Regions from separate parts of the Streptomyces sp. NPDC049577 genome, predicted to be linked through region 2. Evidence: riboswitches for the same ligand, from Rfam matches in the RefSeq annotation. Region 2 holds a riboswitch; the other holds the start of a gene.
What was found. Region 2 has a riboswitch for cobalamin ahead of AB0K09_RS26650 (cobalamin biosynthesis protein). Riboswitches for the same ligand answer to the same signal wherever they lie in the genome.

Region 1 (4,205 bases), on a different contig from region 2:
CGGCGCGTACGCGCCCTGCGAGGCGTGCGGGGGCGCGCGCTACAACCCGGAGACGCTGGAGATCACCTACCGGGGCGCGAACATCGCCCAGGTGCTGGAGCTGACCGTGGACGCCGCGGAGGAGTTCCTCGCGGACGTGCCGGCCGCCCGGCGGAGCCTGGCGATGCTGCGGGAGGTCGGTCTGGGCTATCTGCGTCTGGGCCAGCCGGCCACCGAGCTGTCGGGCGGGGAGGCGCAGCGCGTCAAGCTCGCCGCGGAGCTCCAGCGCACCCGGCGCGGGCACACCCTCTACGTGCTCGACGAGCCGACGACCGGGCTGCACCCCGCCGACACCGAGGTGCTGCTGCGGCAGCTGCACGGGCTGGTGGAGGCGGGCGACTCGGTGGTGGTCGTCGAGCACGACATGGCCGTGGTCGCGGGCGCGGACCACGTCGTGGACCTCGGCCCCGGGGGCGGCGACGAGGGCGGGCGCGTGGTCGCGGCGGGCACGCCGCAGCAGGTGGCGGCGGCCGCCGGGAGCGTGACGGCGCGCTACCTCGCGAAGGAGCTGGGCGCCTGACGTCCGTCCCGGCGGCCGTTGGTCATCCGTCGGAGGCCGGGGCGGCGGCCGTGCGGGCCGCCCAGCGCTGTTCGACCTTGGCGAAGCGCCAGTAGGCGAGGGCGAGGGCCCAGACGGCCACGAAGAGGCCGACGATGACGAAGCCGACGTTGTCGAGGTCCAGCCCGGCGATCCAGCCGCTGACCCCGTCGTCCAGCCCGAGCTTCTCGTGCAGGACGCCGACCAGTTCGATGGTGCCGATGAGGAAGGCGACGGCGATCGACAGCCCGGTGATGGTGAGGTTGTAGTAGACCTTGCGCACCGGGTTGGAGAAGGCCCACTGGTAGGCGAAGTTCATGAACGTGCCGTCGAGCGTGTCGAACAGGCTCATGCCGGCCGCGAAGAGCAGCGGCAGGCACAGGATCGCGTACCAGGGCAGGCCGGCCGCGGCGCCGCTGCCGGCCATCACCATGAGCGTGACCTCGGTGGCGGTGTCGAAGCCGAGCCCGAAGAGGAAGCCCAGCGGATACATCTGGCCGGGGCGGGAGACGGAGCGGGTGAGCCGGCCGAGCAGGCGGTTCATGAAGCCCCGGGAGTCCAGCTGCCGTTCCAGCTCGGCCTCGTCGTAGCGTCCCTCGCGCATCGCGCGGAAGATGCGCAGGATGCCGGAGAGGGCGACGAGGTTGAGGGCGGCGATGAGGTAGAGGAAGCCGCCGGAGACGGTGGTGCCGACCACGCCGAGGGTCTGGTGGGTGGTGGACTCCTCGTTCATCAGCACCCCGGCCAGATGGGTGCCGCCGGCCACCAGGGCGGCCATGACGACGACCACGCTGGAGTGGCCGAGGGCGAACCAGAAGCCGACCGAGACCGGGCGCTTGCCGTCGGCCATCAGCTTGCGGGTGGTGTTGTCGATGGCGGCGATGTGGTCGGCGTCGAAGGCGTGCCGCATGCCGAGGGTGTAGGCGGTGACGCCGAGGCCGACGCCGAAGACCTTGGAGTCGACCCGGTAGTGGTTGGGCACGACCAGCAGGAAGAGCACGCCGAAGGCGACGACGTGCAGGGCGGCGATGACGGCCAGCAGGCCGGCGGTGCGCACGGTGTCCTGGCGGCGCCAGCGGAAGGCGGGCGGCGGGCCGTCGGGCGCGCGGTCGGACACGGCGGTATTCACGGACATCAGGGGTGAACGCTCCAGCACCTCGTGGATCATTTCTTCGGTGCCGTGGCCGGTCTCCTGGCTTACGGGTCCGTTCGCGCCCGCCCCCGCCTTCCCGGCAGCCGGCTGCGGCCAGTGGCTCCGCGCGCCCGTGGACGCGCGGTGTGGGACGGAAACTCCCCGATCACAGTGGCGAGGGCCGCTCCGGAATGGGACCACGAGGGTCCGTCACCGGTCTTCCCGAGCACCACGACCGGGCCACCTTAACGTTTCGGCCGCATCCCCTGACGAAGAAGTGGTTATCACCACGTATGCACGGAGCGATGGACGCGCGGGCGGGCCGGTGCTACGTGTGCGGGAACGAGCAGAAAGGGCTGACCGCCATGGCAGACGCTGAGCACGGGCCCCGTCGGGCCGGCAAGGACTCACCGGGCGGGGCCGGGGCCCCGCCGGGGGCCTTCGCCCGGCGCATCGGGCTGTTCCAGGCCACCGCCATCAACATGAGCCAGATGTGCGGGATCGGGCCGTTCGTCACGATCCCGCTGATGGTTGCCGCCTTCGGGGGCCCGCAGGCCGTCATCGGCTTCGTCGCGGGCGCGGTGCTGGCGCTGGCGGACGGTCTGGTCTGGGCCGAGCTCGGCGCGTCCCTGCCGGGCGCGGGCGGCAGTTACGTCTATCTGCGGCAGGCGTTCCAGTACCGCACGGGCAAGCTGATGCCCTTCCTGTTCGTGTGGACGGCGATGCTGTTCATCCCGCTGGCGATGGCGACGGGCGTGATCGGCTTCGTCCAGTACCTCGGCTTCCTCTGGCCGGGCATGACGCCGGGCCAGGGCGATCTGACCGGGCTGGCGCTGATCGCGGTGGTCGTGGCGCTGCTGTGGCGCGGCGTGGAGAACATCGCGCGGATCACCGCTGTGCTGTGGTGCGTGATGATCGCCTCTGTCGTGCTCGTCATCGTCGCCGCGTTCACGCACTTCAGCACCGCGCTCGCGTTCACCTACCCCGCCCACGCCTTCGAGCTGACGGGCAATCACTTCTGGATCGGCTTCGCCGCGGGTCTGACCATCGGCATCTACGACTACGGCGGTTACTACACCGCCGCCTACATGGGCGCGGAGATCAAGAACCCCGGGCGCACCCTGCCGCGCGCCATCGTCTACTCGATCCTCGGCATCATGGTCATCTATCTGCTGCTCCAGATCGGCACCCTGGGCGTGGTCGACTGGCGGGAGATGCTCGACCCGGGCTCCACGGCCGCCACCTCGGTGGCCTCGGCGGTGCTGGAGAGGACCTGGGGCAAGGCCGCCGCGAACGCCGTCACGGTGCTGATCCTCGTCACCGCCTTCGCCTCCGTCTACACCGGGCTGCTGGGCGGTTCGCGCGTGCCCTACGACGCCGCCCGGGAGAAGGTCTTCTTCCGCCCCTTCGGCACCCTGCACCCGCGCCACCGCTTCCCGGTGCTGCCGCTGGTGACGATGGGCGTCATCGGCGCCGTGGGGTTTCTGATCGGCCGTCATACGGATCTGGCGACGCTGATCCAGCTGCTGACCACCGTGATGGTGCTGGTGCAGGCGCTCGCCCAGATCGTGGCCGTGACGGTGCTGCGCCGCCGCCAGCCGGGGCTGCCGCGGCCGTACCGGATGTGGCTCTATCCGCTGCCGAGCCTGGTGGCGCTGGTGGGCTGGCTGGTCATCTACGGCTACGCGGACCGCAATTCCCCCGGCCGGCACCCCATCGAATGGTCCCTGGCCTGGGTCGCCGCCGGCTGCGCGGCCTTCGCCGCGTGGGCGGCGTACGAGAAGGTGTGGCCGTTCGGACCGCGCGAGATCAGCGAGGAGTACCTGCCGGACGCCGCCGGGGACACCCACGGGCGAAGCCCGGGCGGTGGTCCGGACAGCGGCCCGGACGACGGCGCGGAGAACGGCCCGAACGACCGCGAGCCGACGCCCGCCTGACGGCCCGACACCGGCGGAGTTGCCGAACGGTGATAAAACGGCACCCATGCCCGTGACCAGTGCCCCGTCCTCGAAGCCCACCTCCGCCAAGCCGCGCCGGCTGCTCTGGCACCGCCTGATATTCGGGCTCTGGTACCGGCCCGTCGACGTGCTCGACGAGGCCCGGGACCGGAGCGTGTGGGGTGCGGCGACGTTCCTGAGCCTGCTGTGCGGGGCGATGGGCACGATGGGCAAGGACTCCTTCTGGGGCCAGTGGGAGGTGAGCCCCGCGCTGGCCCTGTGGGCGATGGCCATCGGTGCCGTGGTGGTGCTGCTGGCCAGCCTGCTGCTGGGGATCGTCACCCATGCCATCGCCCGCCGGCTGGGCGGCAACGGCAGGTTCGCGCCCACCACCGGTCTGTTCGTCCTCGTCTTCTGGGCGACCGACCTGCCCCGGCTGGCCCTCGACGCCTGGCTGCCCTCGGACTCGGTGCCCGTGCGGGCCGCGGCCTCCGTGACGGCGGCCTTCGGCTGCGCGCTGGCCGTCCTGCTGATCCGCGGCCAGCACCATCTGCCGACC
Region 2 (4,205 bases):
TCGAGGGCGGTGAGGATGTGCCGGGCGAGCTCGTCGGTGCCGTAGAGGGCGTACGGGGCGACGCGGACCGGGCCGCCGAGGGCGGCGGCCATGTAGTGGATCAGCGGCATCTCGGTGACCAGGGTGGAGACGGCCGTGGCGTGCACGGCGTGGGTGTGCACGATCGCGGCTGCGTCGGTGGCCCGGTAGACGGCGAGGTGCATGGGCAACTCGCTGGTGGGGAGCAGTGCGCCGAACAGCCGGCGGCCGTCGAGGCCGACGCCGACGGCGTCCCCGGGCCCGAGCCGGTCGTAGGGCACGCCGGTGGGTGTGACGAGGACCACGTCCCCGATCCGGGCGGAGACGTTCCCGGAGGTGCCCACCACCAGGCCCTCGGCCGTGGTGCGCCGGGCCGTGGCCACGACTTTTGCCCATGCCCGGCGTATCTCGTCGCGCTCGGCCAGATCCGTCATCGTTGTCCGCCTCCGGTGGGTGTCATGGCGCCGCCCGACCCAGTTCACCTTCCGTTCACCCGGAGTCCCTACGGTCGCCGCGTACTGACCACCGAACTGATTGCCTGGGTGAATGGAACACATCACGCTTCTCATCGGGATCGTGATCGTCACGGCCTTGGTGTTCGACTTTACGAACGGCTTCCACGACACGGCCAACGCCATGGCCACCACCATCTCCACCGGCGCTCTCAAGCCGAAGACCGCCGTCGCGATGTCGGCGGCACTCAACCTCGTCGGCGCGTTCCTGTCCGTGGAGGTCGCCAAGACGATCTCCGGCGGCATCATCGACGAGAAGGCCGGGGTCAGACCCGAGATCATCTTCGCCGGACTGGTCGGGGCGATCGTCTGGAACCTGCTGACGTGGCTGGCGGGCCTGCCCTCCAGCTCCTCGCACGCCCTCTTCGGCGGTCTGATCGGCGCCACCCTGGTTTCGGTGGGTACGCACGGCGTGCACGGTGACGCGATCGTCATGAAGGTCCTCATCCCGGCGGTGTGCGCCCCGATCGTGGCCGGCATCGCCTCCACGGCCGCGACCCGGCTCACCTACCGCCTCTCCCGCGGCCGCGACGAGCAGGACACCGCGAAGGGCTACCGCGCCGGCCAGATCGCCTCGGCCGCCCTGGTCTCCCTCGCGCACGGCACCAACGACGCGCAGAAGACGATGGGCGTCATCACCCTCGCGCTGGTCACCGGTGGCGTCATCGCCCCGCACTCCGACCCGCCGCTGTGGGTCGTCGTCTCGGCCGGCCTGGCCATCGCGCTCGGCACGTACCTGGGCGGCTGGCGCATCATCCAGACGCTCGGCAAGGGCCTCACCGACATCCGCCCGGCGCAGGGCTTCGCCGCCCAGACCGGTGCCGCCACGGTGATCCTCGCCTCCTCGCACATCGGCTTCGCGCTCTCCACCACCCAGGTCTGCTCCGGCTCGGTCATGGGCGCCGGCCTCGGCCGCAAGGGCGGCGTGGTGCGCTGGTCCACGGCCGGCCGCATGGTCCTCGCCTGGGGCCTGACCCTCCCGGCCGCCGGTCTCGTCGCCGGCGCGGCCGCCCTCCTCGCCGACCAGGGCGACTGGGGCGTCGCCGCGGTGGCCGTCCTCGCCCTCGCCGCGAGCGGCGCGATCTGGGCGGCCTCGCGCCGCAAGCCGGTCACGCACGACAACGTCACCGACGCCCCCGCCGCCCCCGCCGCGGAGCCGGCCGGTGTCGTCACCGCCGCCCTCAAGGCCGTCGCCCCGCCGCCGGCGGGCCCGCTGGCCACGTCCGAGACCGCAGCCTAGGAAGCGACCATGCACATCAACTGGATGGCCCTCGGCCAGGTCTTCGGCGTCAGCGTCCTGGTCACCGTCGCCCTGGTGGGTGTCTTCACCCTCGGCATCGTCGGCACGTCCCGCCCCGCCGGGCAGGCGGGCAGCGGCGCGGCCCTGGCCCGCACGGGTGCCTACCTCTGCTACGCGCTGTGCGCGGCGGCCGTGGGGTACGGGATCTATCTGATCGTGGGCTGACCACGCCTCTTCGCGGCCGTCACGGCCGCTGCGCGCCGGACGGACCGAGCGGACATCCGCTCGGCCCGTCCGGCGTTCCGGGCTCCCGGGCCCCTGGGGAGAGTTGACCTTGGCTCCGGCTCGTGGTGGACTGCCGAACGCCAAACGGCGACAGCAGAGGAAGCCGGTGCGAGTCCGGCGCGGTCCCGCCACTGTCACCGGGGAGCGCACCCCCGTCATGAGGGCCACGGCCGTACGAAGGCGGCTGGAAGGCCGGGGGCGACGCGGATCCGGGAGCCAGGAGACTCTGGTCGCCGGTCACGTCGATCCAGGGCGCGGACCCTGAGTGAGGACACATCGCCATGCCCGGCCGCACCGCGGTCTACGCGTCCGGCGCGGCGCTCGGCTTTCTCGGCGACCTGGTGCTCGGCGATCCCCGCCGCGGTCACCCGGTCGCCGCGTTCGGCCGTGCCGCGCAGGCCGTCGAGGACCGGCTGTGGCGCGACCACCGAGGTCGCGGAACCCTGCACACCCTGCTCTGCGCGGGCGGCGCCACCGCCGCCGCCGCGCTGCTCACCCGCGCCGTACGCGGCTCCCGTACGGCCGAGACCGCGCTGACCGCGGCCGCCGTCTGGGCCGTGCTGGGCGGCACCTCGCTGGGCCGCGAGGCACGGGCCGTCGGCGGGGCGCTCGCCGCCGGGGACCTGGACGTGGCCCGGGAGCGGCTGCCGCACCTGTGCGGGCGCGACCCGCAGGCCCTGGACCACCAGCAGATCGCCCGCGCCGTGGTGGAGTCCGTGGCCGAGAACACCTCCGACGCCGTCGTCGGCGCGCTGGTCTGGGGCGCCCTCGCGGGGGTGCCCGGGCTGGTCGGCTTCCGCGCGGTCAACACGCTCGACGCGATGGTGGGTCACAAGTCGCCCCGCCACCTGCGGTTCGGCTGGGCCTCGGCCCGGCTCGACGACGCCGTCGGCTGGCCCGGCGCGCGGCTGACCGCCGCCCTCACCGTGCTCGCCGGCCCGGACCGGCGCGGCGCCTGGCGGATCGCCCGGCGGGACGCCTCCCGGCACCCGAGCCCCAACGCCGGCCCGGTGGAGGCGGCCTTCGCCGGGGCCCTGGGCGTGCGGCTCGGCGGCACCCTCGCCTACTCCGGCCGCGTCGAGCACCGGCCCGTGCTGGGCGAGGAGAACCGCCCGGTCGAGGTGCGCGACATCGAGCGCGCGGTGCGGCTCTCGCGCCGGGTCGCGGTCCTGGCCCTGGGCGCCTCCGTCGCCTGCCGGTACGCCGTCTCCCGCACCCGCGCGCTGGGCAGGCTCTCGAAGGCGCAACCGACGGTGTCCACGAGGAGGAACCGGTGACGACGGACGGGCGCGGGCCGGGCGGCCCGCTGGGCGGGGGCCTGCTGGTGGCCGGGACCACCTCCGACGCGGGCAAGAGCGTGGTGACCGCGGGCATCTGCCGCTGGCTGGCCCGCAAGGGCGTAAAGGTGGCGCCCTTCAAGGCGCAGAACATGTCGCTCAACTCCTATGTCACGCGCGAGGGCGCGGAGATAGGCCGGGCGCAGGCCATGCAGGCCGCGGCGGCCGGCGTGGAGCCGACGGCGCTGATGAACCCGGTGCTGCTCAAGCCCGGCGGCGACCGCAGCAGCCAGGTCGTGCTGATGGGCAAGCCGGTCGGCGAGCTCAGCGCCCGTGGCTACCACGCGGGCCGGCAGGAGCAGTTGTTCGGCACGGTCACCGAGTGCCTGGCCGAGCTGCGGCGCACGCACGACGCGGTGATCTGCGAGGGCGCCGGCAGCCCGGCCGAGATCAATCTGCGGCGCAGCGACATCGTCAACATGGGCCTCGCACGGGCCGCGCGACTGCCGGTCGTGGTGGTCGGCGACATCGACCGGGGCGGCGTCTTCGCCTCCTTCTTCGGCACGACCGCGCTGTTGTCCCGCGAGGACCAGGAGCTGGTAGCGGGTTACCTCGTCAACAAGTTCCGCGGCGATGTCACGCTGCTGGAGCCCGGCCTGGACATGCTGCGCGAGCTGACCGGCCGTCCGACGGTGGGCGTGCTGCCGTTCGCGCACGGGCTCGGCATCGACGAGGAGGACGGGCTGCGCGTGTCGCTGCGCGGCGCCGTCCGCGAGTCGGTGGTCGCGCCGCCGTACGGCGGCGACGTGCTGCGCGTGGCCGTCTGCGCGGTGCCGCTGATGTCCAACTTCACGGACGTGGACGCGCTGGCGG

Region 1: it holds a riboswitch for cobalamin, as region 2 does, so the genes downstream of both, AB0K09_RS16465 (HoxN/HupN/NixA family nickel/cobalt transporter) here and AB0K09_RS26650 (cobalamin biosynthesis protein) in region 2, are expected to answer to the same signal.

What each region holds. Positions count from the first base shown of each region.
Region 1 covers NZ_JBFAPH010000128.1:6,723-10,927, forward strand. The annotation lists gene uvrA (excinuclease ABC subunit UvrA) at 1-559, shown strand, start outside; gene AB0K09_RS16465 (HoxN/HupN/NixA family nickel/cobalt transporter) at 582-1,712, opposite strand; cobalamin riboswitch at 1,742-1,958, opposite strand; gene AB0K09_RS16470 (APC family permease) at 2,075-3,646, shown strand; gene AB0K09_RS16475 (YIP1 family protein) at 3,693-4,205, shown strand, end outside.
Region 2 covers NZ_JBFAPH010000313.1:1,696-5,900, forward strand. The annotation lists gene AB0K09_RS26635 (class II aldolase/adducin family protein) at 1-452, opposite strand, end outside; gene AB0K09_RS26640 (inorganic phosphate transporter) at 565-1,770, shown strand; gene AB0K09_RS26645 (hypothetical protein) at 1,780-1,995, shown strand; cobalamin riboswitch at 2,151-2,282, shown strand; gene AB0K09_RS26650 (cobalamin biosynthesis protein) at 2,337-3,332, shown strand; gene AB0K09_RS26655 (cobyric acid synthase) at 3,362-4,205, shown strand, end outside.